One region of the Ruminococcus sp. 1001136sp1 genome, then DNA from elsewhere that is predicted to be linked to it. Evidence: a T-box and tRNA genes for the amino acid it is inferred to sense, from the RefSeq annotation. Region 1 holds a T-box; the other holds one or more tRNA genes.
The links. A T-box is a leader RNA that pairs with one kind of tRNA and senses whether it is charged. The one in region 1 lies ahead of metG (methionine--tRNA ligase), so its partner is inferred to be a tRNA-Met.
Positions count from the first base shown of each region.

Region 2: it has a tRNA-Met gene. The T-box ahead of metG (methionine--tRNA ligase) is inferred to sense a tRNA for this amino acid. The anticodon was not compared.

Region 1 covers NZ_JBDPGY010000001.1:126,492-142,970, forward strand. The annotation lists gene ABHC48_RS00625 (DUF6783 domain-containing protein) at 1-56, shown strand, start outside; gene upp (uracil phosphoribosyltransferase) at 489-1,118, shown strand; gene ABHC48_RS00635 (SpoIIE family protein phosphatase) at 1,199-2,836, opposite strand; gene ABHC48_RS00640 (GNAT family N-acetyltransferase) at 2,833-3,450, opposite strand; gene ABHC48_RS00645 (class I SAM-dependent methyltransferase) at 3,447-4,307, opposite strand; gene ABHC48_RS00650 (TatD family hydrolase) at 4,333-5,109, opposite strand; gene ABHC48_RS00655 (amidohydrolase) at 5,352-6,545, shown strand; gene ABHC48_RS00660 (DUF6783 domain-containing protein) at 6,431-6,685, opposite strand; gene ABHC48_RS00665 (DUF6783 domain-containing protein) at 6,584-6,832, shown strand; gene ABHC48_RS00670 (MogA/MoaB family molybdenum cofactor biosynthesis protein) at 6,929-7,420, opposite strand; gene moaC (cyclic pyranopterin monophosphate synthase MoaC) at 7,417-7,923, opposite strand; gene metG (methionine--tRNA ligase) at 8,001-9,959, opposite strand; T-box leader at 10,048-10,333, opposite strand; gene ABHC48_RS00685 (transcriptional repressor) at 10,522-10,920, shown strand; gene ABHC48_RS00690 (NADH peroxidase) at 11,150-11,695, shown strand; gene ABHC48_RS00695 (hypothetical protein) at 11,913-13,133, opposite strand; gene ABHC48_RS00700 (zinc ribbon domain-containing protein) at 13,451-14,710, opposite strand; partial or broken gene ABHC48_RS00705 (DUF6783 domain-containing protein) at 14,740-14,850, opposite strand; gene ABHC48_RS00710 (DUF6783 domain-containing protein) at 14,800-14,928, shown strand; gene ABHC48_RS00715 (serine/threonine-protein kinase) at 14,990-15,694, opposite strand; gene ABHC48_RS00720 (helix-turn-helix transcriptional regulator) at 15,926-16,351, shown strand.
Region 2 covers NZ_JBDPGY010000005.1:113,191-129,669, reverse strand. The annotation lists gene trpA (tryptophan synthase subunit alpha) at 132-911, opposite strand; gene trpB (tryptophan synthase subunit beta) at 904-2,088, opposite strand; gene ABHC48_RS06135 (phosphoribosylanthranilate isomerase) at 2,136-2,786, opposite strand; gene trpC (indole-3-glycerol phosphate synthase TrpC) at 2,899-3,696, opposite strand; gene trpD (anthranilate phosphoribosyltransferase) at 3,839-4,852, opposite strand; gene ABHC48_RS06120 (DUF6783 domain-containing protein) at 4,891-5,043, opposite strand; partial or broken gene ABHC48_RS06115 (DUF6783 domain-containing protein) at 4,981-5,127, shown strand; gene ABHC48_RS06110 (aminodeoxychorismate/anthranilate synthase component II) at 5,061-5,630, opposite strand; gene trpE (anthranilate synthase component I) at 5,627-7,153, opposite strand; gene ABHC48_RS06100 (hypothetical protein) at 7,429-7,557, opposite strand; gene rhaD (rhamnulose-1-phosphate aldolase) at 7,754-8,587, opposite strand; tRNA gene ABHC48_RS06090 (tRNA-Val) at 9,104-9,176, shown strand; tRNA gene ABHC48_RS06085 (tRNA-Met) at 9,195-9,268, shown strand; tRNA gene ABHC48_RS06080 (tRNA-Met) at 9,329-9,402, shown strand; tRNA gene ABHC48_RS06075 (tRNA-Met) at 9,463-9,536, shown strand; gene ABHC48_RS06070 (hypothetical protein) at 9,724-10,416, shown strand; gene ABHC48_RS06065 (hypothetical protein) at 10,469-12,022, shown strand; gene ABHC48_RS06060 (hypothetical protein) at 12,105-13,253, opposite strand; gene ABHC48_RS06055 (sigma-70 family RNA polymerase sigma factor) at 13,246-13,755, opposite strand; gene ABHC48_RS06050 (phosphoribosylformylglycinamidine synthase) at 14,019-16,479, opposite strand, start outside.

The sequences.
Region 1 (16,479 bases):
TTGCGGGAATGATTTTTCAAACACGCTCTAGCGCCTGTTCACGACCTGACTGGTAACGCGCTTCACAATGCACAGAAATCATACATTCGCATGATTTCTTCCTATACGGTCTATACTGTGAACAGCAATCTTGTTATAGTATAAAGTATGCGACAATTTTTTACAATTATTGACTTTCTATAGAAAGTGCGATATGATTTTTACAGTATTCCCATAAAGCATTTTCAATACGCTATAGAGCCTATTTGAAAAAAGTTCTGAAGGGATTGTTAGTTCCTGTTCACTGGTAACGTTCCGCGAGGTGTTTTTTGCGAACAAAGTTCACAGAAAACCCGAGAAGTGCGGCGCGAAATCATGCGAATGCATGATTTCTGTGCATCGCGAAGCGTGTTACTGATCACGGAGTGAACAGTAACGATTGTTATTGCATAGGGCAATGGCAACTTTATCACACTACGGAGGTTTTTATCATGTCAAATTTTTCAGATATGGACAATGTTTTTATTATGGATCACCCGCTGATCCAGCATAAGATTTCCATTCTTCGTAATAAGGAGACCGGAACAAATGAATTCCGCAAACTTATTGAGGAGATTGCAGTTCTTATGGGTTTTGAAGCTCTTCGCGATCTTCCTCTTGAGGATGTTGAAGTTGAGACTCCTATTGAGACTTGCAGAACTCCTATGATTTCTGGTAAGAAGCTTGCTGTTGTTCCTGTACTTCGTGCAGGTCTGGGTATGGTAAATGGTATCACCACTCTGGTTCCATCTGCCAAGATCGGTCATATTGGTCTTTACCGTGACCCGGTTACTCATGAGCCTCATGAGTACTATTGTAAGCTTCCGGATCCTATCGACCAGCGTCTCATCGTTATGGTTGACCCCATGCTTGCAACTGGCGGCTCTGCTATCTCCGCTGTTAACTTCATCAAACAACATGGTGGAAAGAGCATTAAATGTATGTTTGTTATCGCTGCTCCGGAAGGTCTGAAACGACTTCATGAGGTGCACCCGGATGTGCAGATCTATGTAGGACATCTGGACAGAGAACTGAACGACCGCGCTTATATCTGCCCGGGACTTGGCGATGCAGGCGACAGAATTTTTGGTACTAAATAGATTTTTGACCAGAGCATATTTGAAAAAGGCTGAATTCCGGAAATTATCTCATTTCCAGAATTCAGCCTTTTTTTGCCCGATCATGCTTTTTCCATCTTCGCCTTATACTCTACGCAAAGCATGGTAATATCATCAAACTGCGGTGCCTCTCCCACAAAAGCATCAATATCTTTTTTCACTTCAGGCAGAATTTCTGATGGTGTTCTGTCTTTTACACGATTCAGAACCTGCTCCAGACGCTCCATTCCATAAAGCTGATTTTCTACATTTGTAGCCTCAGTCACACCGTCTGTATACTGGAAGATCAAATCTCCCACATCCAGCGTCATACTGCCGGCTTTATAGTTCATATCTTCAAATCCGGCGAGGACAAAGCCTGGACGGATCTTATATGCCTCAAAACTGGCGCCTGCTTTACAGATAAACGGCATTTCATGTCCAGCATTTACGAAACAGAACTCTCCTGTCACCAGATCCAGCACACCTTCAAAAGCAGTGATAAACAAGCCTTCACTGTTTGCCTCACAAAGAAGATTATTTACAGTAGAGAAAACCTCCCCCAAATCTCTTCCTGGTGTAGTGTGATCCTTGATAAGCGTTTTTCCAATGACCATAAAGAGCGCAGCCGGAACACCTTTTCCGGATACATCGGCCATAACAATTGCCAGATGTGTCTCATCTACCATGAAGAAATCGTAAAAATCACCGCCAACTTCTTTTGCAGGTGTCATAGTTGCATAAATATCAAATTCCTTACGATCCGGAAAGGCCGGGAAAATACATGGCAGCATGGATGCCTGAATATTCCTGGCAATATCCAGCTCAGTGCCGATTCGCTCCTTCTCGGCAGTCACTTTGGACAGATTGGCAATGTAATTTTCAAGCTCTTCCATCATAAAGTTAAAAGAGTCACTTAGTGCCTCGATCTCATCACCAGTTTTCATGGTAATTCTCTGATTCTCAAACTTTCCGCTCTCTGTAATCTCCTGGGTAAAATTAGCCAGCCTGCTGATCGGTCTGGTGATTGTCTTTCGCACAAAGACAATATACGCGGCCATCGTCACTGCGATAATGCAAAAAGAAATCAGAAACATATTGATAAGAAAGGAATTCAGATAATTCCTGACCTCTTTCATATCCAGAATATACTGAATTTCTGCTAGAGCCTTTCCATTCTCGTCCAGAATCACCGAAATACCCGTGTAATTATAGCCATAGCTGTTGTCCGTCACAAGCGGATGATCCACACCTTTATTCTGCTGATATTGGTTCCATATGGTAATATATTTCTCCATGTCAGCAGGATCATCAGGATTTGCAGCGTCAGTGTACAAAATGTCACTTCCATAGGCAATCTGATTCGCAGGATCATCTCCCAATTCCTCAACCAGGGCATCTATGTAGAAATGAACACTGTCTTCATCCGGAACAACCAGAGACAGATATGTAACATCGCCGTCCTTTTTCAGCTTGTTAAACAACGTAACCATTTCCGAATATTCTTCTGTCTTGTCCCCACCTTCTGCCAGGATTTTCTTCACATCCGAAACCGACATCATATCTGCAATACTATTGCTGTTCGTCATTACCCTCTGTGCATATAGATTTTCCAGATAGGATCTGGAGCTTCTATAGCTGAAAAGAGAAATGGCAATGGTAAGGATTACACCGATCACGCCAAGTGAAAGTATAAATTTAGGAAGAAGTTTTATTTTCATTTGCAATTCCTTTCCTTAACTTTCTTAAAATAGACCTCTGCATCACACTTGCAGCGTCCTTTGCAATATGGACAATAAAGTTCTTTTTTATTATACCAGATCATCTTTGCAGAAAAAAGATGAACAAACCTGCATTCCTGAAGTGCCCTTTCCAGAGGAACTTTACCGCCTGCATTCCAGCAGATGATAAACACTTCCCCTATGCCCTTCTCCGCAAACTGCCTCAACGCATACTTCATAAGCCAAACTGCCAGCCCCTGTCTGCGAAATGCTTCTTTTATTCCTACTGACTGAATCTTGCCAACAGGTGCCAAAGTATCCTGCTGGCATACCCGTTGGATTTTCTGTTCCGTAAGCCTGGTATCCTCTGCAATCTTCTTCTCATTGGTAAGATAGTAATAAATATATCCTGCAAGTTCTCCTTCTGCAGTTCTCAGCAGAAGGAATGCCCGTTCACTGCTTCCAATGGCCTGCTCAAGCTCTTCTTTCTGATACAGATTTTCGCCTACGCACCGGTCCATAAGCTGCAGTGTTTCCTCAATATCCTCTTTTTCCAATGAACACAGACAAAATTCTCTGCCAGAAGCCCCAAACCTCCCTGTCTTTTGTGTCATAAGCTTCCCTTCTCACAGGACAAAATCTGCATGCCCATTGTAATCTCCGATTCCTCACTCAGAATCAGCTGCTGAAGCTCTTCATAATTCTTCTTCAGCCAGTTCTGCCAGTCCTGATATTTTCTGTTATCCGGTTCTTCTGCCAGCAAGATTTCCACATCCTCGGGCAAATAGGAAAAAAAGGTCTGGAAAATATCTTCTTTTTGCTGCTGTTCGCCTTTGGCAGCGGAAATCCCCTTGCACCAGACATGGATATGATCGTATCCGCAGTTGGTCAGCCAGCCGGGAACGGCCTGACCGGTTTCTCTTTTTCCTGCGTATTTGTCCTCTTTTAAGATATCCAGAAACTGTCCAAGAAGATTCTTTTCATCTGGAGCCAAAGTGGATATGCGGTCATTGCTTTCTGTGATAAAAATCACTCCGCCTTTTTTCAAAAAATTCTTCAATGTGCGAAGCAGCTTTTCCCCATCATGCAAATGCATTAATACAAAAGAAAGACAGATCAGATCAAATTCTCTGTCTTCCGGTTCCGTGCATAGCTTCTGAAAATCCGCGGAAAACGAATCCCGATCCACATCCATCTGATAAAAAGAAAATTTAGTATTTCCGTACTGACTGTTGGCTCTTTCCACAAGCTGCTGATTATACTCCAGGCCAATCACCCTGGAAATCCTGTCATCTGAAAAGCGGTGAAAGGTTCGGGCTCCATCATTGCAACCAATATCCAGAACAGAAAGTTCTGGCTTCCCCTTAAAAAAATGCTCTAACGCAGGTTTCTCTGCCTGTGACAACAGCAAATTCTGTCTTCTCAGTCGTTCCCTCTCTTTTTCTTCCTGAAATACTAACTGACTTTGCACTACTTGTCTCCTTGTCCGTCAAAATTTACGCTCTGAATAATAACCGCTTCGCATTCTCTTCCGTCACTGCAATTACTTCTTCTGCAGTAATTCCCTTAATCTGCGCCAGGGCTTCTGCAACATAGGGCAGATTCAAGGAAGAATTTCTCCTGCCTCGATTGGGCTCCGGTGCCATATAAGGGCAGTCCGTTTCCAGAACGATCTGGGACAGCGGCGCTATGGCAGCTACTTCTTTCAGCTTCTTTGCATTTTTGAAAGTAAGCACGCCGCCAATGCCAAGATAAAGTCCCATTTTCAAATATTCCGCCGCAATCTCCTTACTGTAGGAAAAACAGTGAATGATTCCGCCGGACATATCTTTTTTCATATATTCCTTTACAATCTCCAGAGTGTCCTCGGCTGCATCCCGGCTGTGGATCATAAATGGCAGCTTCTCCTCCCTGGCAATGTCCATCTGGGCCCGGAACATCTCCTGCTGCTGTTTATGCTCCGCCGCTTCCTTATGCCAGTAATAGTCCAGACCAATTTCTCCGATGGCGACCATTTTCTTCAAATGGGAAAGACGCCGGATCTCATCCAGAGTATCCTGTGTCATAATTCCTGCATCGTCGGGATGAACCCCCACTGCGCCATACACAAAAGGATACGCTTTTATCAATTCCAAGGTCCCGCCAAATCCCCCGGCTGACGCGCACACATTTACAATACAGCCCACTCCCCCGTCTTTCATGGAAGAAAGGAGCTGATCTCTGTCTTCGTCAAATGCCTCATCATCATAATGTGCATGTGTATCAAATATCATTTTTCTGCCTCATTTTTCTTTGAAATACAACAATTATAGCATACTAAAATCATACCAGTAAAGTGTTATAAACCTCTTTTTGGAAGTTCTATTTTAGTTGTTACTGTGAATAGAACGAACATCGAACTATTTTAAACACAATTTCAAAAACACAAAAAATACTTGACAATTCAGAAGATTCGACAGATAATGTGAAGCTTGAAAAAATTGATATTCCTTATGTCTAGGTACCAGGCGGTAGCATTTTTGCATATATAAACGGAGACAGTACCGGAAAAACAGTTCTTCTCAGATCCGACATCGATGCACTTCCCATACTGGAATCCGAGACTAATCTAAAGAATAAAAAAGTATGTATTTCCAAAAATCCTGGTGTTATGCATGGCTTCGGCCATGACGGCCACATTGCTATGCTTCTTAGCGCCGCAAAAATACTGAAGAATATGGAAGCATCCCTAAATGGACGCGTTGTCCTTATGTTTGAGGAAGGAGAAGAAGGACATCGGAATATAGAAAAGCTTTTGGCTTATATGGCAGAAAAGGACATGAAGTTTGACACCTGCTACGCCTCTCATGTGCGTTGGGACATTCCCACAGGAAAACTTTCCTGCTGCCAGGGTTCTGCCATGTCAGGTCTTTACCACTTCGTACTTGAAATAAATGGAAAAGGCGGACACGGTTCCAGACCGGATCTTGCTCACAGTGTAATTGACTGTTTCCATGACATATATTCCAACCTTGATACACTCCGGTTAAAATACATAAAACCAAACACCGTTCTGACCTGGTCTCTGGGCTCTGTCAATGCAGGAGCAACCTTTAACCTGATTCCCGACAAGCTTACCTGCGAGGGAAGCATCCGAATGATGGATCGAAGCAGCGGAGAAGAATTTATCAAAGAATTTGAACGAATTGTTGCTGCAATTTGTCCTCTTAATTACTGTACCTACCAGTTTAAATTGCTGGAACAGCTTTTACCTACAGAGAACTATCCTGCATGCAGAAAAACCTATATTGATTCTATCAAGAAACAGATCGGCGAAGATGTCATATATGATTGTGAGCCATGGATGGCATCTGAAACCTTCAGTTATATGTGCAGCCTGTTTCCAGGTGTAGAAACCTTCGTGAGAATAAAAAATGACGAATTAGGTTCCGGCGCTAATCACCATACCCCGGAATTTGATCTGGACGAGGACGGACTTATCTATGGTACTGCCGCTGCCGTCAGCTACGTTTTGGAATACTTGGAAAACACGCCTGACACTTCTGCTTTTGAACCTGCATACAACAGCATCAGCGAACTGATTGCGACATTTGGTCAACAGCCAGGAAGTACCGAATATATGGATTTGATGCTGAACAGCAACAATTTCGGAATTGACGGTACTGCAGAGCTGCTTGCAAATGTAATTCGTAAAAATTTCGAATTATAGATCTTCCTAGAGCGTGTTTGAAAAAGGCTTTCTGCAAGATGTGCGTCACAATTTGTGGGAGATTTCGCTCGGATGAGGGCGCCGTAGCGGGCTACGGCAACCGAATTCGGGTGAAATCTCCCGCAAAGTGGGGCGTGCAGATTGCGGGAATGATTTTTCAAACAGGCTCTAATGTACTTATGCTGCCTCACGCCGCATATTTTACCGATCAGGCACTGGAAGATATGGTGCACAATTCACTGATTGTAACAAGCCAGTATTTTAAAACTATGAAAGAGCAGCCATAAGCAGTCTTCGTCAGCCCACAAACTAAGAATCCCCTCCACAAAAGCAACTGCTGCATAGTGGAGGGGATTCTCATTTACTATAAAATTTATGAATATTTACTGCCTTGCACAATTTCCAGCTTCCCCGGTCATAATCTCAATGCCATGACCAAGAGCTCCAATAATGTATTCCAGACTCTCCTTTACTGCTTTCGGACTGCCTGGAAGATTAATGATCAGAGTCTTTTTCCGGATTCCGGCTGTGGCGCGGCTGAGCATGGCGCGTTTTGTGATCGTCATGCTGTAGGCGCGGATGGCTTCCGAGATTCCTGGAACCTTACGTTCTGTGATATCTTCGGTGGCCTCCGGCATAACATCCCGCGGGGAAAAACCTGTTCCACCAGTAGTCAAAATCAGTTCTGCCTGATTCTCATCTGCGATTTCCGCCATTCGTCTGGAAAGCATGGCACGGTCATCCGGAAGAATATCCATAGATACTACCTGATAGCCTTCTCTTTCTGCGATTTCCTTAATTGCCGGACCGCTTAAATCTTCCCGCTTGCCCTGAAATCCCATATCACTGGATGTGATAATTGCTACTCGTTTCATTTTTCTCCCCCCTTCGTTTTTATTTCTTTGAATAAAAAATCTCCACTCTTACCGCCAGTTTTCTCTACCAGGTGAATATCCGTCATCACCATATGCTTGTCGATTGCCTTGCACATATCATAAATTGTAAGAAGAGTCACCTGCACACCTGTAAGGGCTTCCATTTCCACACCGGTTTTACCGTCTGTCTTCACAGTGCAAAAAGTGCGGATAATTCCATTTTCTTTTTCAATTTCGAAATCAATGGTACATTTGGTAACCGGCAAAGGATGGCACATAGGTACCAGATCCGAGGTGTGCTTCACAGACATGATCCCGGCAACTCTGGCAACGCCAAGAACGTCTCCCTTTGCCACAGTGCCTGCAGTAAGATGCTCCATGATTTCTGCTCCAACCTGGATAGAACCTGTTGCAATTGCAGTTCTGTGGGTAATCGGTTTATCCGAGACATCCACCATAACAGCATTACCATTTTTATCAAAATGGCTTAGTTTATTACACATAATTCGTCCCTTTTTATAACAATATTAACCTATTGTATTATATTCCGGCTATATCAGATGGACGCTTCCGGTCAAAATCAGCAGATTTCAGATCCTGTCGGCATATTTTTTTCAGGGCTGACTACGCATACATTTCCCTCAGCATCCTCTGCGCAGAGAATCATTCCCTCACTAAGAATTCCTGCAAGTTTCGCTGGTTTTAAGTTGGTTACTACCATAACCTTTTTGCCAACCATTTCCTCTGGTGTATAGTAAGCCTTGATTCCAGATACGATCTGGCGAACCTGGCTTCCAATCTTAACCTGGGAGCAAAGAAGCTTCTTGGATTTCTTCACCGCCTCACAGGCAATAACCTCACCAACCTGGAACTGAAGCTTTGCGAAATCATCAAATGTGATCTCCGGCTTCGCCTCAATATCTACAACCTTCTCCTCTGGCTTTTCTTCCTTCGGCTCTTCTTTCGGTGGATGAAGCTCGTTTACTTTTTCCATAACTTCTTTGATGTCCATACGGGCAAAAAGGATCTCCGGTTTGTCTGTTACCTTGTTTCCTGACGGATACAGTCCAAATGTCTTCAGATCCTCAAGAGTTCTCTCAGAAGCATTTAACTGACCAAGGATTCTCTTTGTTGTGTCCGGCATAAAGGACTCAAGAAGAGTGGTTCCAATGCAAATGCCCTCAACCAGATTGTAAAGAACGGTTGCAAGACGATCCTGTTTGGACTCATCCTTTGCAAGTGCCCATGGCATTGTCTCATCAATATATTTGTTGCAGCGTTTGAAAATAGTGAACACTTCTGTGATGGCATCTGCTACACGAAGTTTCTCCATCTTTGCATCAACCTTTGCAGGAACAGAAAGAATGAAGCTCTTCAGATCATCGTCAACAGGTTCTGTTACGCCTTTATTCTCTACCACGCCGCCAAAGTATTTGTTTGACATGGAGATGGTACGGTTTACCAGGTTTCCAAGAGTATTTGCCAGCTCGGAATTCATACGCTCTACCATCAGCTCCCAGGTGATCACACCATCGTTGTCAAACGGCATTTCATGAAGTACGAAATAACGGACAGCATCAACGCCGAAGAAATCAACCAGCTCGTCTGCGTAGATAACGTTTCCTTTGGATTTGCTCATTTTTCCATCGCCCTGGAGAAGCCACGGATGACCGAATACCTGCTTCGGAAGAGGCAGATCCAGTGACATCAGGAAGATTGGCCAGTAAATAGTATGGAAACGGATGATATCTTTTCCAATAAGATGAAGGTCGGCAGGCCACATCTTGTTAAACAGTTCAGAATTGTCTCCATCGCAATCATAACCGATTCCGGTAATATAGTTGGTCAGGGCATCCAGCCATACATATACAACATGCTTCGGATCAAAGTCTACCGGAATTCCCCATTTGAAAGAAGTTCTGGATACGCACAGATCCTGAAGTCCCGGAAGAAGGAAGTTGTTCATCATCTCGTTCTTACGGGATTCCGGCTGAATGAATTCCGGATGTGTCTTAATGTGCTCGATCAGACGGTCTGCGTATTTGCTCATTTTGAAGAAATAAGCCTCTTCTTTAGCTGGTACGCATGGGCGTCCGCAGTCCGGACATTTTCCGTCTACAAGCTGGGATTCTGTAAAGAAGGACTCGCATGGAGTACAGTACATTCCCTCGTACTCTCCTTTGTAGATGTCCCCTTTTGCATACATTTTCTTGAAAATCTTCTGTACCTGTTTCTCATGGTCTGCATCTGTGGTACGGATGAATTTGTCATAGGATGTGTTCATCAGATCCCAGATATTCTTGATCTGACCGGATACGTTATCAACGAATTCCTTAGGTGTAACACCTGCTTCTTCTGCTTTCAGCTCAATCTTCTGGCCATGCTCGTCAGTTCCGGTCTGGAAAAATACGTCGTAGCCCTGCTGTCTTTTATAACGCGCAATGGCGTCTGCCAGAACCGCCTCGTAGGTATTGCCAATGTGCGGCTTGCCAGATGTATAGGCAATGGCTGTGGTGATGTAATATTTTGGTTTACTCATTGTATTTCCTCCTTTTCTGTGTAACAAAAAGAGCTGGTTAAACTTCTCCTTCCTGTCACAACATAAAAAAACGTCTTCTCAAATATACTGAGAAGACGAGTTATCCCGTGTTACCACTTCTATTCATTCCCGCCTCACGGTACAGATGGAAAAACCATCTTCGGGAATCTCACCGGGTACCTTCATACCCTTACGCTATAACAGGCGTTCCTGTCGCAGCCTAAATTACTTCAACTGCGCCCCTCCAAAGCCATCTTCCATCTGTTCCATACACACCCCCTCTCAGCCTGGAAAAGCAACTCTTAACTGCTCATCTCCCGGGGGATTCTCTGTAATGCGGTACGCAAATGTACTCTCTTTTTCTATGGGTTTGGCTTATAAATTCATATAAAAGAGCGTATCACATTTTAATGGGTTTGTAAACCCAAATTTATCATTTTACAGCGATGCAATATTTATAATTTTAGTGTAAATTTAGCCAAATTACTATTGACAAATTTGCAATTATCTTGTATATTAATATCAGTAACAATTACTATTATCGAGAGAAAGGAGGAATCAGATGGCCACATTGAAATACAGCCGCCAGAGAGAATCTATTAAGGAGTTTCTTACTGGCAGAACCGACCATCCCACCGCTGATTTTGTTTATGAGAATATGAAGCAGATTTATCCAAACATCAGCCTTGGAACTGTATACCGAAACCTCTCTCTTCTCGCTGATCTGGGTGAAATACAGAAGCTTTCCAGCTTTGGCGGAGCAGACCGATTCGATGCCCGCACCGTTCCCCATTGTCACTTTATGTGCACCCGCTGCGGCAGAGTGATGGACGTATTCAGCGAACATATTGATAAAAGCCTTGAGAGTATTGCAGCTGACTTTAAGGATGGTCAGATTTCCGATTATAAAGCAAGATTTTTCGGAATTTGCAAGGAATGCCTGAAGGAAGAGTCTCACTAATCAGTTGAATAAATTTTTCATTTTCTGATCATAGCTATTCTGTAGGGAATTACAGCCGCTCGACAAGCAATGGCCACAGCACCAAACTTTAAGTGAACATTCGATCCTGTTAGAAAAAAGTTTCAATAACTCTTGACAAGCAAGAAACAATATGTTACCATAAAACAGTAATGATTACTATTATTAAAAACTAAATAAAAATTTTATATAAGAAAAGGAGAATTTAATTATGGCTAAATGGGTATGTAGTGTATGTGGTTATGTTCATGAAGGTGACACAGCTCCGGAAGTATGTCCAATCTGCAAGGCTCCGGCTGAGAAATTTACGAAACAGGATGATGAAATGGCATGGGCAGCTGAGCATGTTGTAGGCGTTGCTAAAGGTGTCAGCGAAGACATCCTTGCTGATTTAAGAGCAAACTTCGAGGGCGAGTGCTCTGAGGTTGGTATGTATCTTGCTATGGCACGTGTTGCTCACAGAGAAGGATATCCGGAAGTTGGTATGTATTATGAGAAAGCTGCTTATGAAGAAGCAGAGCACGCAGCTAAATTCGCTGAGTTATTAGGTGAAGTTGTTACAGACAGCACCAAGAAGAACCTTGAGATGCGTGTAGCCGCTGAGAACGGTGCAACAGCTGGTAAGACTGATCTTGCGAAACGCGCTAAAGCAGCTAACCTTGACGCAATCCATGACACAGTTCATGAGATGGCAAGAGACGAAGCAAGACACGGAAAAGCATTCGCTGGTCTGCTTAAGAGATATTTCGGAGAATAATTTTTACCGGGGAATCGCATAAAATAAAGCTTTTTATAAAAGGGAATCACTTTCGTGATTCCCTTTTTGGGCAGACTTCCGTCATTTTTAATATGTAAATCAGGTGTCCCTAACCCATTTTTCACTCTTAAAAACTCTCAAAATGTGTCTCTCCCGTTTCGTTTAATTTGTGCGGACCACAGTCCCTCCCCGCATAGCTTCTCTCGCTATTTTGTACTTAATTTTCTGTAAATTCATACAATGGCATATTGTTCTCATCATATAAAACAATCATCATAACCGCATTCACCTCGCCGGTTGCACTTTCAAAGCATAATAAATAATAGCCGTCACGGTCTAATGATTTCACAATATAACGTTTTTCCTGATTTCCAGATGTAATTGTTCGGATCAGTTTTCCATCTTCGATTCGCCAGCTTCCATTAATCTCAGGCCAGTTGGGATTTATTTCTTCTCTTGTGCGATAGCTGTCATCTGTTCCAAAGCTTCCAAGCTGTTTTGTATTACCATCTGCATCATATTCATAAAGGTCTCCGGCACCAGTGGTTCCGCCAATTGCCCAATTAACAGTATAATACCGGAATCTGCATGGAAAAATGGAGGATAATTCCTCTTCTGTTAAAGTCTCAAACTCGTCTGCATGAGCTTTGAAGTAATAAAATCCACTTTCATAGTCATTATCCGCATCTGTATGATTCACATATGCAGCAATAAAATCATCTTTGGATTTTATAACCTTCTCCGCCTGTGCAAGCTCTGCTTCCTGTTTTTTCCTGCTGCTTTCCTGCGCTTCTTCTATTTCATGTTTACTTTTTCTTTCCTTCCTGCCTTCCTCATCTAACGGCGCACCATATCCGCCTTCATCAATTAGCTCTGCGATATTGCCTGCTTCCAATGCAAAGCTATATTTAGATGAACCAAGATTCAGTACACAACGTATATCATTTCCTTCATATAAACATTTCACAATATCTTCTCCTGAAGATCCGCTGACATAAACATTGCCATTGGGTTCCTCACCTAGCAAACCATATTCATATACCGTATTTATACTTCCAACTTTTATTTTCAATTCTTTAGAATCAGAAGAAAAATAAGTAGCAGGGGTATCCTTATACTCTAAAAGTTTAAAAGATAAATCATAACAATAATCAAATTCATCAAAATTAATATATGCTGTGACAAGCAGATCACTACCGGTTGTTGCCGTGTTGCTAAAGGTTCCGGAAACAACCGTACTTATAACAGATTGCCCCGTTGCATCCCCGAAGTCATCTACTACCGCAACTTTTCCCCAGGAGTTATTGTTTCCTTCATCCGTACTGGAATCCTCTTCTATTTCTGAAACTACCTCTGCATTCTCTTCCCCATGGGAAAGCGTTGGAGACATAAATACACACCCCAATGCCAACGCCAGCGCTAATGTTCTTTTCTTCATCCTTTGACCCCCATTTTTTGTAATTTTATTTGAGACTGATAGGTTATCATATAATAATAGGAGGAAGGAAAGCAATTACCTGAAAGCATAGTACAAGAAGAAATTATTACTGTTCACGACCTTCACAGCAACACGCTTCGCGATGCACAGAAATCATACTTTGCAGGATTCTGCTACTGCAGCAGGGAGTCTCGGCGGCATCTGCCATTGTGCCGTAATATAAAAAGAGTTACAGACCGCAAAATGATTAATCTGTAACCCTAAAACTCTTATTAAAATATTACTTGAACGCTATATAAAAAAGCCCTCACAGAGCATTACTCCGAAGCAGTCTCAAAATTTGCCTTCGCCGTATCCACCGAATGCTCTGCTTTATTATCAATGTCCACATCATTTTCTGAGAAAGTACTTCCCGCGAAATCAAGGACTTCATTCCCAGGTAGATTCTCAATGCAGACCGCCGTTCCATTTCCGGTAAATGTATTATTCAGATAGTTGGGCGCTGTACCATAAGCCATGCTGCTGTTAAACTTCAGTGCAATTTTATTATTGGTAAAAGTACAGTCCATTGCATTTACCCAGGCTTCATTATTGGCAATTGCAGCCGTATCCCAACCATTAAAACTGCATTTGGAAAGTAAAGTAAGACAATACGCGTTCACCCCAATTCCAGAATTCCCTTTAAACTGGATTCCTGACATTTCCGCGTAATTTCCATTCAATCCGCGCAAGCTGACGGTTCCTGTAAAAGTAGTCACGTCATCTCCGTCTGAGCTGCCATAAATTCCCCACACATGATTTCCAAAAACAATATCACCATCATAAGTTACTGCCGGAAGATGAAGGTAAACCGGAGTTTCCGATGACACCTCTTCCTCAATGGAAGCCAGCAATGCATTCAGTTCCTCTGTGGTCTCCATAGGCGTATCCTCTGAAAAATAGGTAACTGCTGCCTGCTTTTCAATGGTAAGCCGTGTGCTAAGAGAAATCGTATCTCCGTTTTTCATCGTCAGATTCCACAAGATATCGTTAGTACCGCTGTCTGAGGTATAAATAATATCAGAAACATATGCTGCATTTGGAAAACTCTCGTTATGAACCGGTTCTACATAATCTACCTTCCGGGAATTTTCTCCAGGTTTTGTATCCACCTTACAGGAAACTACCTTTTCTGTAAATTCTTCCCACGCCAGTTCTCCAGTCTCCTGATCCAGAACATACAGCTGACATGGAAGGGCACTCTCCATTCCCTGCGCCAGTGTATCAGTACGTTCGCCCTGGGCATGTCCTGTTACTCCATCATCTTCGGAAAAATTCAACAGCAGTTTATAAGATTTTCCTTTGTCTTTATAAACCACCTGCGCCCCTCCCTCATAGGACTTCGGACGGTGATGCAGGGAAAAAGCTGCTCCAACAGCTGCCAGAAGCACTACCACAGCAGCTGCTCCAAAAGCCGCCTTTCTCCATCGTTTCGGTGCTTTTATCTCCTGTTTTTCCTTCTGGACTGCTGTACAGTGAGGACAAAAAGAAGCGTTGTCCGAAAGAGGCTGTCCGCATTTTATACATTTTTTACTCATATTTTTCTCCTATTACGATATATTTATGGTTAACATACCTTACAGCTAGAGCGTGTTTGAAAAAGGCTTTCTGCAAAATGTGCGTCACAATTTGTGGGAGATTTCGCTCGGATGAGGGCGCCGTAGCGGGCTACGGCAACCGAATTCCGGTGAAATCTCCCGCAAAGTGGGGCGTGCAGATTGCGGGAATGATTTTTCAAACACACTCTAGTAAGTAATTATCCATCTTGTATTATAAATTTACAGGCTTTTTTCCAGAGACCATAAGCTTTTTATGCTTTACAAAACCTCCATCAGATGAAGGATATTCTTGTATCTTTTCTCCGGATTTACCATGGTACAACGCTGGACGATCCTGCCCATTCTTCCGCTGGCAAGCTTCCTGGAGGGATGTTCCCCAGTCAGCATAATGTTCAGCAGAACTCCCAGTGCATAAATATCCGCACGCCCATCAGACTGGGAGAGCCCATACTGTTCCGGTGCTGCAAAGCCTGTGGTTCCAAGAATCTGTGTATCTTCTCTGTTTTCATTTTTATAAATTCTGGAAGCATCAAAATCGATAAGAACCGCTTCGGTTCCACGTATGATCACATTATCTGGCTTTACATCTCTATGTACAACTCCCAGGGAATGAAGCACCCACAAAGCCATGCACAGCTGGCGGGTGATCTGCTTTGCCTGTGCCGCTGTCAAAAGTCCGCCCTGTAAAATCTCCCCCAGCGTATCACCTTGCACATATTCTTCCAGAAGAGCTGTTTTTCCCTCCTTTTCCCCCACCTCCATGATCTGGGGCAGATTGGGACAGGATACCGTAAGAAGCTTCCGGTACACTTCACTGCTGCCGGAAAAATGTCTGAAAATATAGCGGTTTCCGCTTGCCCTGTGGCGTATCAAGGTTACTTCGCCCCGCTCGCTTTTTTTGATCAATGTGACCCTGTCATATTCGTCACAAACTGCGCCTAAAAGACTGTCATAAATTTCCATATTTCTCCTTATCACCAACTATCATTCCCCAAATGGACATATCACCTGCACGCTATGAGAATCAGCTGTTCCTCGCCAATGGCACTCCCACAGCTATGGAACACTGCCAGAGGGCAACAACCACTATGCTGACTGCATATTGTTTTTCAGAATTTTTTATAGTATAGTTTTATTTGATTGTATTGTTAAAATTATTTTAACTTATTGACAAATTATTGTAAAGGCGCGAATATGAAAAAGAAAAATACAGATGGTTTACAGCAGGAGCTTATGGATTCCCCGGATCTGAGCCAGTTTCTGTCCCAGAACCAGGAGCAATTTGAAAATAAGAGTGTGGCAGAATTATTAAACCGTCTGTTCGAGAAGAAACATATCTCTAAGGCAGCGCTTGCCAAACAGGCCGGTATGAGCGAAATATATCTCCATCAGATTTTCGCAGGCCGCCGTAATCCATCGCGGAATCGTCTGCTGTGCCTGTGTTATGGGCTTGAAGCGACGGTTGACGAAACCCAGGAACTGCTGAAGCTTTGTGGAATAGCACAGCTTTATCCGAAATTAAAAAGAGATGCCATTATTTATTATGGACTGCTTCATAGGCTTAAGTTGTTTGAAATTAATGATAAACTTTTTGAGGAGAATGAAGAGACGTTGTTTTAATTCTCTTCACCCAACGCCTAATGATACAAAACTTGGATTCTACATGTTACAAAGCACGTTGTTGTGCACAGGTTACTGTTCACTGGTAACATTCCGCGAGGTGTTTTTCGTGAACAAAGTTCACAGAA
Region 2 (16,479 bases), on a different contig from region 1:
GCAAAATGTCAACGCTTTTGCCCTCTTTTATAGTCTTTTTAGAATTAAAACAAGCTAAATTTTTTTGGTCTGTTCTGCTTATTTTTGGAAAAACTGAAGCATTTCTTTTCCATTTTTTATATTCTTCCTGCTTAAGCCTCACGCACAGCGTCTTTCATAGACTTTACATAATCCTTTACATATGGGACGCAGTTTTCTCCATGTGCGGCACAAATTTTCACAATGGCGGAGCCTACAATCGCACCGTCAGACTGGGCAGCCATTTTCTTTGCCTGCTCCGGGGTGGAGATGCCGAAGCCTACTGCACAGGGAATGTCCTTTGCAGCTTTTACCAGCTTCACCATTGCTCCTATATCGGTGGTGATCTGGGTTCTGGTTCCGGTTACGCCAAGGGAGGAAACGCAGTATACGAAGCCATTTGCCTCTTTTGCAATCCGGGTGATCCGATCGTGGGATGTGGGGGCAATCAAGGAAATCAGCTCCAGACCATACTGTTTGCAGACCACGTCGAACTCCTCTTTTTCCTCAAAAGGTACATCAGGAAGAATCAGTCCATCCATTCCAATTTCTGCTGCTTTCCTGATGAAACGCTCTGTTCCATAGGAAAAAACAACGTTTGCGTAAGTCATAAATACCATTGGGATACTGGTTTTTTTACGGATTTTTACCACCATGTCAAAGATCTTGTCTGTGGTTACTCCGCCGCTCAGTGCACGCACATTGGCTTCCTGGATCACAGGACCTTCTGCTGTCGGGTCGGAAAACGGGATTCCAAGCTCAATAAGGTCTGCGCCTGCTTCCTCCATTGCATAGACAAGCTGCTCGGTGATCTCCAGAGATGGATCTCCGCAGGTGATAAATGGGATAAATGCTTTTCCTTTTGCAAATGCTTCTGAAATTCGGTTACTCATGGATATCCTCCCCTCTGTATCTTGCGATTGCTGCACAGTCTTTGTCACCCCTGCCGGAAATGGTAATGACTACGCACTGATCCTTGCCCATCTGGGGCACGATTTTTCTTGCATAGGCAACAGCGTGGGCGCTTTCAATGGCAGGAATGATTCCTTCTGTTTTGGAAAGATATTCAAAGGCTTCTACTGCTTCTTCATCTGTTACAGGTACATACTGGGCACGACCAGTGTCGTAAAGGTGGGCATGCTCCGGTCCGATTCCCGGATAATCCAGTCCTGCGGAAATAGAGTAAACCGGCGCGATCTGTCCGTACTCGTCCTGGCAGAAATAGGATTTCATTCCATGGAAGATTCCAAGTCTGCCAGTGGCAATGGTGGCTGCGGTCTCTGCAGTATTTACGCCACGGCCTGCTGCCTCGCAGCCGATCAGCTGTACATCTTTGTCTTCAATAAAGTGGTAAAAGGTTCCGATGGCATTGGAACCGCCGCCTACACAGGCAAGGACTGCATCTGGAAGCCTGCCTTCTTTTTCCAGCATCTGTTCTTTGATTTCTTTGGAGATAACTGCCTGGAAATCGCGGACAATGGTTGGGAAAGGGTGAGGGCCCATAACGGAGCCCAGTACATAATGGGTATCTGCTATACGGTTGGTCCATTCACGCATGGTCTCGGATACGGCATCTTTCAGGGTGGCAGTTCCGGAGGTTACAGGATGAACTTTTGCTCCAAGGAGACACATCTTATATACATTTAATGCCTGGCGCTCGGTGTCTTCTTTTCCCATGAATACCTCGCATTCCATTCCCATAAGGGCTGCTGCTGTGGCTGTGGCTACACCATGCTGTCCTGCTCCAGTTTCCGCGATGACACGGGTTTTGCCCATTTTTTTGGCAAGAAGCACCTGACCTAAGACGTTGTTGATCTTGTGGGCGCCGGTGTGGTTTAAGTCTTCTCTTTTTAGATAAACCTTTGCGCCGCCAAGGTCTTCGGTCATGTGAGCTGCGTAGTAGAGGCGGGATGGTCTTCCTGCATATTCATTTAAAAGTTCTGTAAGCTCCCGGTTGAATTCCGGGTCGTCTTTATAGTGGTTGTATGCTTCTTCCAGTTCGATCACCGCGTTCATCAGGGTTTCGGGGATATACTGGCCGCCGTGGATTCCAAATCTTCCGTTTGACATAGTGTTGGTTCCTTTCGTTTCGCTGTTTTGTATATGAATTACTTTTTTCACTCTAAATCTGCTTCTCGCTCTTTTCTGTATGCTTCCAGTGTATTAATCTGCTTCAGCATACGGGCAATCTGCTGTATTTTCGCCCGGTCTTTTCTTCCATCGGTTTCCAGGCTGCTGCTCAGGTCTACAGCCCATGGGTGTAAGGTTCCGATGGCGCTGCGGAGGTTTTCGGGACCGATTCCTCCGGCAAGGAAGAATGGGCGACGGACTGGGGGAACCAGGGTCCAGTCGAAAGGTTCGCCGGTTCCTCCTGCGCCCTGGTCTAAGAGGATGTAGTCGGCAGGGCTTCGAAGGGCCCGCTGTACATCTTCGGGTGTTTTTATGGAAAAGGCCTTGATGACAGGCTTTCCAGTCATATTCTGGATTTTTTCGATGTAGTCTTCGTCTTCATCCCCGTGAAGCTGGGCTGCCCATAGGGTGCCATCTCTTAATAAGGAAATGGGGAGTTCCGGGGCAGCGTTTACGAATACACCTACGGGAAGGATTTCCTTGTCCAGTCCCTTAACCAGGACTTTGACCTGTTCTGCCGTAAGGCTTCGTCTTCTTCCTGGAACTTCAATTATGAATCCCGCAAAATCCGGTTTTGCTCCATTTACGGCTTCAATATCCTCTTTGCAGGTCAGACCGCAAATTTTTAATTTTGCCATACTGTTTCGTTCCTTTTCTTTAATTTTTTATTTTCCAACTATTTTATCAGCACATTGTACATCTTAGATTGCCAGAGCGTGCATGGAATATCACTTATCACCATGAGTCAGCTCAGACAATCCCTGCATTTAATGCCCCAAGTGCCGCTTTCTTGTCAGGGCTGCGCATTAAGGTCTCCCCGATCAGGACTGCATCTACTTTGTTTTCATATAATATACGGATATCCTCCGCTGTCTTAATACCACTTTCGGAAACAAACACCGTATCAGCAGGTGCCATGTTCCGCAGTCTGATACTGTTTCCCATATCAACGGTAAAATCATGGAGATTCCGGTTGTTCACTCCCACGATTTTTGCTCCAAGATTCAAAGCACGGTCCACTTCCCACTGATCATGAGCTTCTACCAGAGCATCCAGCCCCAGCTCCTGTGCCAGTTCCCCAAAGGCTTTTAACTGGCTGTTATCAAGAATCGCACAAATCAGAAGTACAGCGGAAGCCCCAAATGCTTTTGCCTGGTAGAGCATGTACTCATCTACTGTAAAATCCTTTCGAAGCACCGGAATATTCACTGCCTGGGAAATTTCCTGCAAATACCTGTCTGCGCCCTGGAAATAAAAGGGCTCTGTGAGACAGGAGATTGCAGAAGCACCGGCCTGCTCATATTCCTTTGCAATGTCCAGATAAGGAAAATCTGGTGCGATCAATCCTTTTGAAGGAGACGCTTTTTTTACTTCACAGATGTAAGACATTCCCGGCTTTTTTAATGCCTCCAGAAAAGAGATTTTTTCCTCGGCATGTTTCGCCAGATCGGAATTCTGCTGTGAGATAAGTTCCCTTAATGGGAATTTAAATTTTTCCTCCGCAATACGCTCTTTTGTGCGCGCTGCTATCTCGTTTAAAATACTCATTCTATCTCCTGTAAAACTCTCTGTGATGTCATTCTCTCTTGTCGTCATCTTTATCCAAATGAGTTATATTGTTATTTTTTTCAGTGCTATTTTGTTTTGTGATGTGATTATTGTTATTTTTGTTATTATTTGTGTTTATTTTTCACTCTTGATTACTCTTTTGTATAAATTCTTCCAGTTTCTTCAGGGCAGCCCCGCTGTCGATCAGCTGCTCTGCCATCTTCACACCTTCTTCAATGGAAGCTGCTTTGCCTGCAATATAAAGTGCGGCACCAGCATTCAGGCAAACTGCATGACGTTTCGCACCTGTCTCTTTGCCTTCCAGAATTGCTTTTGTGATTTCGGCGTTCTCCTGCGGGGTTCCTCCCTGAAGCTCCTCTTTTGTGCAGCGCTCATAGTCAAACTGCTCCGGAGTGAGTACATAGGATGTAAATTTGCCATCTTTGATCTCACATACAGAAGTCGGTGCACTCATGGAAATTTCATCCAGACTGTCCTGTCCAAAGACAACCATTCCTCTTGTTACTCCAAGATTTGCCATAACCTGCGCAAGAGGCTCAACAAGGGCTTCATCATAAACACCCATCAGCTCCATATTGGCGCCAGCCGGGTTGCTTAACGGTCCAAGAATATTAAATACAGTACGGATTCCCAGCTCTTTACGGATTGGAGCCACATACTTCATTGCAATGTGATAGTTCTGGGCAAACAGGAAGCAGATTCCGATTTTTTCCAAAAGCTCCTGGCTTTTTTCCGGTGGAATTGTGATCTTAACGCCCAGAGCTTCCAGCACATCTGCGGCTCCTGATTTTGAAGAAGCAGCTCTGTTTCCATGCTTTGCTACCGGTACACCTCCTGCTGCGATCACAAGGGAGGCAGTAGTGGAAATGTTAAAGGAATTGGAGCCGTCTCCACCAGTACCTACGATTTCCAGTACATCCATGTTATGAAGCAGCTTGATGCAGTGTGCTCTCATGCCTGCCGCGGAAGCGGTAATCTCATCAATAGTTTCCCCTTTCAATGCCAGAGCAGTCAGATAGGCTGACATTTGTACCGGAGTAGCTTTTCCGCTCATAATCTCGTCCATTACCTCTTCTGCTTCCTGATAGGTTAAGTTCTGTTTCTTCGATAATTTGATAATACTTTCTCTGATCATTTTTTCTGCTCCTCTCTGATGTTGTCCTTTATAAATTGTCAAATCTGACTTGCGCTTCCAGAGCGTGTTTGAAAAATCATTCCCGCAATCTGCACGCCCCACTTTGCGGGAGATTTTGCCCGAATTCGGTTGCCGTAGCCCGCTACGGCGCCCTCATCCGGACAAAATCTCCCACAAATTGTGACGCACATCTTGCAGAAAGCCTTTTTCAAACACGCTCTAGAAAATTCTCAATCATCTTCCTTCCATCGGGAGTCATAACAGACTCAGGATGAAACTGTACACCATAAACCGGATATTCCTTATGCTCCACTGCCATGATTTCTCCATCTTCTGCTCTGGCTGTCACAACCAGCTCCTCCGGAAGAGTCTCTTCTATTGCTGCCAGGGAATGATATCTTGCTGCCGGGAACTTTTTCGGGAGTCCCTTAAACAGGACATTGGAACCGCACTGGATCATCTCATCTCTTTTCCCATGCTTCAGTTCTTTTGCATAGGAAACCACTCCGCCAAAGGCTTCGCAGATGCTCTGATGTCCCAGACACACACCCAGAATTGGGATTTTTCCAGCGAACTCTTTGATCACCGGAATACAGATGCCTGCCTCCTCCGGTCTTCCAGGACCCGGGGAAAGAACAATTGCTTCCGGTGCCAGCTTCTCTATTTCTCCCAGGGAAATTTCGTCATTTCGAACCACCTGAATATCCGGATTAACGGACCCGATCAGCTGATACAGGTTATAGGAAAAGCTGTCGTAATTATCAATCAGTAAAATCATTCTAATCCCTCCTCTGCCTGGCTGATGGCCCTTACCACCGCTCTTGCCTTATTCTGGCACTCTTCAAATTCTTTTTCCGGTACGCTGTCTGCCACGATTCCGGCTCCCGACCGGATACAGATTTCATCTTTTTTCTTATATACCAGACGGATTGCAATGCACACATCCAGATTTCCTGTGAAATCCACATATCCGATTGCACCGCCGTAAATGCCTCTCTTGCTTTGTTCCAGTTCCTGAATGATCTGGCAGGCACGGAATTTCGGTGCCCCTGAAAGGGTTCCTGCAGGTAAGATGGCATCCACTGCGTCTATGGCATCTTTGCCCTTTTTGATAGTTCCTGTTACTGTGGAGCCCAGGTGCATGACACAGGAATAACGTTCCACAGTCAGGTATTTTTCCACTTTTACGCTGCCAAGCTCACTGATTTTTCCAATATCGTTTCTTCCCAGATCTACAAGCATGTTGTGCTCGGCAAGCTCTTTTTCATCCTGAAGAAGATCTGCTTCCAGGGCTTTGTCCTCTTCCGGTGTTTTTCCTCGCGGCCTTGTTCCTGCCAGTGGGAAAGTGCTTAACTTGCCATGCTCTAATTTCACCAGTGTCTCCGGGGAGGCACCTGCGATTTCAATGTCATCACTGGAAAAATAGAACATGTAGGGGGATGGGTTGGTAGCTCTCAGAACACGGTAAGTATCAAACAGGCTGCCCTCTGCTTTTGCCCTCATGGGGTTTGACAAAACCACCTGGAAAATATCGCCCTCGTGGATATAATGCTTCGCCGTTTCCACCATCTGGCAATATTTTTCTTTAACGAACTGAGGCTGGATTTCAGATTTAAGCCTGATCGGAGGAAAGATTTTTTTCTCACCCTTTTTGATCAGCTCTGTCATTTCTTCCAGTTTTTCACAGGCCTGTTTATAGGACTTTTCCAGATCATCTGTCATCACACCTGTAATAAGAAAAACCTTCTGACGGTAGTGGTCGAATGCGATCACATCATTAAACAGCATCAGATCCAGATCCCGAAAATCCTGCTGTTCCTTATCTTTTAGTTCCAGCTTGGGCTCACTGTATTTGATGTAGTCGTAGGAGAAGTAACCTACCAGACCGCCGGTAAATGTGGGCATATCGTCCATAACCGGACTTTTGTACTGACTGATGATTTCACGGATGGCATCGCCTGGATGGGCAACCTGTCGAACCTCTTCTGTACTGCTTTCTGTACTGCTTTCTGCAGCATTGCCGCTTCTACCAAAAGTTTCCGTCTTACTGGTTTTTCGAATTCGCAGGATTCCGTCTGTACAGGTGATTTCCATGGAAGGGTCATATCCCAGAAAAGAATACCTGCCCCACGCTTCGCTCTGGCTGGCGCTTTCCAGCAGATAGCAGTGATGACTCGCCTTTTGCAGAATCCGCATCATCTCTACTGGTGTGTAGCTGTCTGCGTATAACTCTTTGCAGATTGGAATTCTTTTGTAATCTCCTGTTGCCATTTCCCTGATTTTATCAAATGTTGGATACATAGAACACCTCCCGATTTATTTCCTGAACAGTGCACGCGCCGCATCCTCGCAGAGCGTTTTTAGGTGTAACAGGAACATTACGGAGTAATTTTCTAGTACACAAAAAACCCGTCCAGGACAGAATTTCCATATCTGTCAAGGACGGGTCTGAATATTCACCCGCGGTGCCACCTTGCTTCACGATAAAATCGTGCTCTTAACGGAATACCATCATATTCCTGACAACTGACGTATGTCCTACGTCGCATAATACTTGGCTTCTGCAGAATCTTCTTTCATGCTTCAATCAGATATGTCTGCATTTCTTCTGCACTCATTCTGCCTTTCCATGCGCCCTCAGCGGCCCATTTAACAAACTGCCTTACCGCCCGGCTCTCAGCCTCCCGGACTCTCTGTGGGTGCACGATTGTTTTTATTCCCGCTTCATCGGTTTAGTTCGTTGAATTGAATTTTTATTTAAAATAGCATACGGGCAATGAATTGTCAAGCAATTTTTTCATATTTTATAAACATTTATTAAAATTGATTTCCTCTAACGTAAAAAATCTGCCTGTGAATTTTCTCATCACAGACAGATCTCACATTATTATATTAATTTACTTACTGCTCTTTTTCATAAAGAAATTCTTCCGGTAAAGTAACATGAAAGTCTTTGGCTACTGCGCGGAAATCATCAGGAGTAATGGTCTGAAGCTTACGCGGTGCCATGGACATTACCTTCACCAGGATTTCCGCGGACTTCTCTACTGTATGGAGAAGGCCAAAGGTCAGGTCAAAGTCCTCACCGGAGCAGAACATTCCATGATGTGCCCAGATAACAACGTCATATTTCTTCATCAGCTCCGCTGTTTTTACTGCAATTTCTCTTCCGCCTGGTACCATCCAGCCTACAACGCCTACGCCATCTGGGAAAACAACCGGGCATTCTGTTGCAGACTCCCACAGCTCTCTTGTAAATACCTTGTCATCCAGTGGAAGGACAAAGGTTAATGCGATGGTGTTGGTTGTATGTGCGTGATAAATAACACGATGTCTGCCGTTTGTAAGCTTCTTTTTTACCTCATGATTCATAAGGTGGGTTGGAAGCTCGCTGGTTGGGCGGCCGCCTTCTACCAGTCCCCAGCGGATCCTGTAATTAACACCCTTGTCATCCAGTTCAATGATTGCAAGACATGCTTCCGGGTCAACTGCTATGTTTCTGAAATATTTGCCGCTTCCGGTTACTAGGAAAAACTCTCCTGCAAGTCCCGGCACCTCTGTGCCGATAGGCTGCCACTCACCTGGTGCATTCAGACGGGGACGGATCATTTCTACTTCTTCTGCTTTCAGACGATAGCTTAAGTTTCCGCCATTTCTCTCATGCCAGCCCTGCTGGAAACCATCGTCTGCCATTTTGATAAAGCCCTTCATAAATTTGGAATCTAAAATCTTCATACCATCTTCTCCTCTTCTATTTTTCGTATCGCCAACTGACGTTTCCTAATAGGAAAAACAATTGTCAGCTGATCGCAATTATGATCTCAGAGCGAGTTTGTAAGCCCTTTCTTATGAGACCATACGAATACGCTGCGTCCGTTCTTTTTCTTCTTGCAGGTATCCGGTATGCTTTTGTTTGTTCTTCTTGTTTACAGACTCAGTATAACACCAATTCTCATTTTGGAAAGAACCTTACTTGCCAAATTGTTTTCCGCTTTTTGCAAATAAGGACCCAAAATAAAAATTTCTGTTTCCAGAGCATGTTTGAGAAAGGCTTTCTGCAATCTGCACGCCCCACTTTGCGGGAGATTTTGCAAACAGGCTCTAGTTTTCTTTTTTTCCAATAAAATAGTAAAAAAATATAATTCTAAATTTTTTTGAAAAAATTTAAAAAAGTTGTTGACAATTTGCGACAGTTAATAGTATAATAGCAAAGCGAGCTGCGGAAGAGAAGATACTTCACAGTTTGTATATGGGGTCTTAGCTCAGCTGGGAGAGCATCTGCCTTACAAGCAGAGGGTCACAGGTTCGAGCCCTGTAGGCCCCATACTTATGAAATGAATATGGCGAGATAGCTCAGTTGGCTAGAGCACGCGGTTCATACCCGCGGTGTCGAGGGTTCGAATCCCCCTCTCGCTACTTTGCTGATAGTCTTTTATACGCACAGACTTTTCAGCAAAAGTTTTTTTAATTGAATATGGCGAGATAGCTCAGTTGGCTAGAGCACGCGGTTCATACCCGCGGTGTCGAGGGTTCGAATCCCCCTCTCGCTACTTTGCTGATAGTCTTTTATACGCACAGACTTTTCAGCAAAAGTTTTTTTAATTGAATATGGCGAGATAGCTCAGTTGGCTAGAGCACGCGGTTCATACCCGCGGTGTCGAGGGTTCGAATCCCCCTCTCGCTATTATAGATGTTGCAGATTGCAGCATCTATTTTTTTTATCTATCAGCGAAGCGGACCTGGAATGTCCGCTTCGCTACTTGCTCATGAACGCAGTCGCTTCGCGATCTGTCAGTGGGAGTTTTCAAGTCAAACGCCATAAAACTTGGCATGTATTTTTTCCAGTTAATAATTTTTAAAGGAGTAACTGCATGAATATTGACCCATCTATCCGTAAACTTCTTGATAATGAAGCTACCATCCACGAAGCTCAGATCCGCGCTTTGTTCCAGACTCTTGACCGCAGGTTTGGGCTTCGGGGAGCTTCTGTGCCTATCCGCTTTGGTTACGATGAGGCTGTACTTGGCTCTTATACACCTGCTTCTTCTCATGAAAAGGAAGGCTTCTATTTTTCCCTTCTGTTTATTGGTTATGCCGTAAAGAAGCCTCTTTCCAAAGAGGATCGCCTGGATCTTTATAAGCACGAATACGCCCATTATATGCAGTACAATATGAAAATACCGGCGCAGTACAACTGGCAAGCCGGGAAACACGGGAGCGCCTGGAAATACTGCTGTTCTCTTGTGGGCGCCGCGCCTACTCCCTATTATAGAATCGGAGAAAGCCTTCTGAAGCACGATTATGACAAAGCTCTGAAAAACCCTATTCACGACAAGACAGTTCCCATCCGGGACACCTACCGCCGTGAACAGGCCTACAAAAGCGCCAAACATAGCGAAATAAAATTCCAGGTAAACGATATGGTAACTCATCCCAAATTCGGAGAAGGCACTGTAGAGGAAATCGTACAGCTGTCCAATTCCGTCCGGCTGCATATCCGTTTTGCAGATGATGAGGTAAAAAAGATTGACCAGAAATGGCTGCTACGGTCTGGTCATAAATAGTTATATTTTTATAAAACCCAATAAACTTATCATATAAAAGGAGTAAAAAGCCATGAAAAAAAATCATCATCTACACCGGCAGATTCACCTCTGCCTCATTATTTTACTGCTTCTGTTTTGCAGTTCAAGCCAGGTATTTGCCGCAGCAAAGGTAAATGTGAAAAATACCAGGATTAAATTATCAGCCACAAAGCTTACCTATAATAAAAAGGTACAGCGTCCCAAAGTAAGAGTAACTTATAAAGGAAAAGTCTTGAAGGAAAAGAAAAACTATATTGTAAAGTACTCTAAAGGCTGCAAAAAAGTAGGAACTTACACGGTTCAGATTATTGGAAAAGGCACTTATACCGGTACTGCTAAAAAACAGTTTGTCATTTTACCGCCGAAAGCCCAGATCATGAATATCTATGCAAAAACAGCAGCTACAACTGTAGTAATAAAAAGACAAACCTCCCAGACCAGTGGTTACCAGCTGCGCTATGCCACTAATTCAAAACTAAAAAATGCCAAAACTATAACAGTCAAAGGTAACAAAAACAACACAATTTTTCTCAATGGCCTCCGTGCCGGGACTACATATTATATGCAAACCCGCACTTACATGACTGTTAAAGGAAAAAAATATTATTCCAAATGGTCTTCTACAGGCCATTGCACAACAAACAAAAAGACAAACAGTACCCACCAAAGTGCAACCCCTACCCCTACACCTACACCAACGCCTACATCCACACCGGTTCCTACACCCACACCGATTCCCAAAGCTGATCTGCCTGCACACGATAAAGAAGGAACTGCACCAGCTAAATATACATATGAAATTTATGGTCTGGACAAACAGAAGGCAGATATTTACACCGGTTGTCCCAAACCTTTTTTTATAAAGACAGACAATCCGGATCCGAACTCTTTTTCCTTGATTTTTAATGGAAATGACTCGCGGACCAGCGCATACAGAAGTGGTTCATCTCGTTTCTTTGATGATATTCCTTTAGAAAACAATGACTCAGGAACTACTTCATTAGAGAAAGTAAAAGGCGGTTATATCAAATACGCGATATTTTTCGAAGCAGGAACCAACACTGTAGAATTCAGGGAATATTCATTATCAGGTTATACGGTTGCAAATACAGTGACATTAAATGTTCTGGATTATAAACAGGCCAAAAACGCATGGATGATTGACATTATTAACAAAACTACAACTGCTGATATGACTCCTTTTGAAAAGATGGACGCTATAAGTGCCTACCTCAGAGAACCAGGCCGCTTTAAATATTTAACCAGATATAACGATCATACAGTCGATCTGGCAGCAGATCCCAATGAGCCATTTTTTGTAACTTACCGTTGGAACTCTAGCACATCACCGTCAGTTCTCGGTGAGTTCGCTGAATTAGTCGGTGGATTTGATGATATTCATTATTGCTTTGGTGATTATCCGGTTGGCTCTCCATCATGGTCCATATGGCATTATGTGGTAAAACTTACTATAGGAAATGAGACGCGAAACTACGCCGTTTGCCCAATGGGCTCAACCGGCAACGTTGAAGAAATCAAAATGATTGATTTTTCCGATCTGAGTAATATGCGAAAGTTCGGATAATCTTAATTTAACAAATCAAATAAGTCCCCATCCCACTGTTTTAATTGCAAAAAACAGTGAATGGGGACTTTTTTCGATTATTCTATTTCTTAAGCTTCATTTTTACCGGCTCATACGTGGTATTCGTTTCATAGTCATATCCCCGTATTCCGATTTCGTCGGCAAGGTCCGTTTTCTGATAGCTTCTCTGGAAGGTGGCTTCTTTTCCAACCTCTGCCACCTCTGAACCACCGCCAAGGTCGGAAAGCTGCCACAGATTTCCATTCAGATCCATTACGTCAAGGGAAATACTGTCGCACTCTTCTAAGAAGATGCAATGGATTGTGACGTAATCGCCCACTTCTGTTTCTTCTATATCTGCGGACAGGATCTTTACTTTTCCAGCTGCAGTTATCCCTTCACCATCCACAGGCACATAGGTCATACTTTTCCCCTGGCTCTTATCTTCCAGCTGGAAAGTAATATTTGTACGCATCACATCATCAACGCACTTAGCATCCGGAAGCGTGGCAGTTCCGATGCAGGAAATGGTAAGATTCTTACTCTCATTTGTCTTTACCGCGGAAGAATAGAAATCTACTACATCATCTTCCAGATTTCGATAATCTCCCACTGCTGTTTCAATGCCAAGATCTGAATCAAAATCAAAGCTGGCTCCAACCTTTACGATGATCAGCCCTTTTTCTGCGGCATATTCTCCTATTGTCTTGTCACTTTCAATTCCAAGATTTCTTACAGGATCCTCATTCATGGTGTCTTGTCCTGCCAGAAGATATTTGCCTCTTTCTTTCGCTGTGACTTCCACCACCACCTGGACACTGTTCTTATCACATAGGGCTTCCTTCACGGTGTAAGTGAGAATGGAATCGCCATCTTCCTGCTGCACCGGATCTTTTTCAATCAGCCCCTTGGCTTCTTCCGGCATCTTATTTCCAACTTCCTGAAAAAAACCGGAAATTCCTATATACTTCTCTGCTGCAAAAACAGTGGCACCAAATGCCATCACTGCCGCAAATGTCAGGATTAAACTGCGCTTCCAGTTTTTCCGTGTACCAATTTTTCCCATTCTGTCAGTGCCATTTATTACTTTTCCCGTTTTTTCTTCTTTCTGATACCCTCTATCGGACTCTGCCGAATTCTCTATCATTTCCAATGTCTCATCTACACGCCTGCGCACACATTCCGGCACTTCTGTTTCTTCTGAAAAAACATCAAACAATTTATCATCCATGAATATATCCTCCTTCATACTCTGCACGAAGCTGTTTTCTGGCTCTGGAGAGCCTTGTAAGCACTGTATTCTGGCTGATTTCCAGAAGAGCGGCAATTTCCTTTACACTAAGGGATTTGCTGTAATACAAAAGCATCACCACCTGGTACTTCTCTTCCAGGGATGCCAGGATTTCCTTCCACTCACAATCTACATAGCCTGATTCCTCGAAGATTCCCTCTTCCATTTCCATCGTAGGAAAAACACGGCCTTTATGCCGAAGCATTTCATTGCAGTTATTGATCAAAATCCGAATCATCCAGGTTTTGAAGTAAGAATCCTTTTTTAAAGTGGAAAGCTTCTCATAACACTTTAAAATCGTTTCCTGTATGGCATCTGCCACATCTTCGTCATTCTTCAGATAGGCCCAGGCTACTTTATACATGCTCTGGGTATTCATCCGGATGAGCTGTGCAAATGCACCGGAATCTCCGGATTTTGCCTTTTTCACCAAATTCTCCATAAGGTTTTTCGCTCCTTTTTGTGTTCTGCAGTACACGAAATCAATTGCTGTATTTCCTTTTACATACATTAGATGGAAATAGCCGGGAAAATATTTCATTAAAATCATTAAATATAGCGCAAGAACTATATTGATGGCAATGCATCTGCGGCGACGAAAATCAAAGTAATGAAGATACAAAAAATATCCTGGATAAGTTACAATGCGGAAAAAGCTTTGTACTTACCAGGATATTTCTTTTTTAACGTTTTATTTGCAACGTTTTATTTGAAGTACTCAACACCGGACTCAAAGATCTGAATATCCTGCTGTCCATAGATGTTGATTGCAACGCCATTGTCGCGGCGCTCGCTGTGTGCCATCTTACCAAGGACACGTCCATCCGGGCTTGTGATACCCTCAATGTTATAGGTAGATCCGTTGATATTGGATTCTTCGGACTGATCCAGCTCTCCGTTTGGATTTACATACTGGGTAGCTACCTGACCGTTTGCAAGGAGCTTAGCAAGCCATTCATCGTTTGCTACGAAGCGTCCCTCACCGTGGGAAGCCGGGTTGCAGTATACACCGCCAAGTGTGGCTTTCTGCAGCCATGGAGACTTGTTGCTTACAACCTTTGTGTAAACCATCTTGGAAATATGACGTCCGATGGTGTTATAGGTCAGTGTAGGAGAATCCTCTTTCTGTCCGCAGATCTCGCCGTATGGAACAAGTCCCAGCTTGATCAGCGCCTGGAATCCATTACAGATACCAAGTGCAAGACCATCTCTCTCATTTAACAGCTTCATAACAGCTTCTTTGATCTTTGCATTCTGGAAGGCAGTTGCAAAGAATTTCGCAGAACCGTCTGGCTCATCACCAGCGGAGAAGCCGCCTGGGAACATGATCATCTGTGCCTGATCAATGGATTTCTCAAATATTTCCACAGAATCACGGATATCCTCTGCACTTAAGTTCTTAAATACCTTAACGTCTACCTCAGCTCCGGCTCTCTCGAATGCCTTTGTACTGTCGTACTCACAGTTTGTTCCTGGGAATACAGGAATGAATACGCGAGGTTTTGCTACTTTATGCTTGCAGACATAAATATTCTTTGTATTATAAATACCATTCTCATAGGTTGCTTCCGGATCTGCTGTCTTTACAGCCATGGCAACTGGTCCATCGTTTTCTTCACCAGAGGTTGTCTTAAAGACCTTCTCCAGAGTGCCTGTCCATGCCTTGTAAGCCTCATCTACTGTGAGCTCAGCATTTCCATATGAGAATTTACCATTATCTGTTACTTCACCGATCACGGTATATGTGATAGAAAGCTGACCAACCTTTTCAGCCGGAACTTCCAGAACCAGATCGCCGAAGCCTGGTGCAAAGAAGTCTCTTGGATCCAGATTATGCTCGATCTTCACGCCCATTGCATTTCCAAATGCCATCTTGCTGACTGCTGCCGCAATACCGTGACGGTCAAGTGCATAAGCGGAAACCACTTTTCCAGCCTGCATATCATTGTGAAGCTTCTCATACTGCTCCATAATGCCTGTATAGTCTGGTAAATCGTACTGATCCTTGGGTGCACGAAGCCATACCAGTTTATTTCCAGCCTTTTTCAGCTCTGGTGTAATCACATCCTGAAGCTTGGCAACATCCACTGCAAAGGAAACCAGTGTTGGCGGAACATCAATGTCATTGAAGGTTCCGGACATACTGTCCTTACCACCGATAGACGGAAGACCGAAGCCCATCTGTGCTGCATAAGCACCAAGAAGTGCTGCAAATGGCTGGCTCCATCTCTTTGGATCCTCTGTCATACGACGGAAGTATTCCTGGAAGGTGAAGCGGATCTTCTTATAATCACCACCTGCTGCCACGATTCTTGCAACAGATTCTGTCACTGCATAAGCAGCTCCGTGATATGGGCTCCAGGAGGATAAGTATGGATCAAAGCCATAGCTCATCATAGTTACAGTATTAGTTGTTCCATTCTGTACAGGTACCTTTGCAACCATTGCCTGAGTCTCTGTAAGCTGATTTTTACCGCCATAAGGCATAAGAACGCTTCCTGCACCAATGGAGCTGTCAAACATCTCTACAAGGCCCTTCTGGGAGCATACATTTAAGTCTGCCAGTGTGGAAAGCCATTTTTCTCTTACATCGGCTACGTCCGGACGCTCTTCAAAAAGGTTGCCCTCTTTATTCGGGATTTCAACTTCTACGGTTGTCTCCTGATGTGCACCGTTGGTATCAAGGAATGCACGGGAAATATTTACAACCTCTTTTCCTCTCCAGGAAAGCACCAGTCTTGGCTCTTTTGTTACAACTGCAACCGGAACTGCCTCCAGGTTCTCTTCGTTTGCAAAACCAAGGAATTTCTCTACGTCTTCCGGAGCAACAACAACTGCCATACGCTCCTGGGACTCGGAAATTGCGATCTCAGTACCGTCAAGACCTGCATATTTTTTCGGAACTTTGTCAAGGTCGATCTGAAGACCAGGTGCCAGCTCTCCGATTGCTACGGATACACCGCCTGCACCGAAGTCGTTACATTTCTTAATGATATAGCTGACTTCCTCACGACGGAACATACGCTGGATCTTACGCTCTGTAGGTGCATTTCCTTTCTGTACCTCAGCGCCGCAGACCTCGATAGAAGCCTCTGTATGTACCTTGGAGGAACCGGTAGCACCACCGATGCCGTCACGTCCGGTACGTCCGCCAAGAAGGATGATG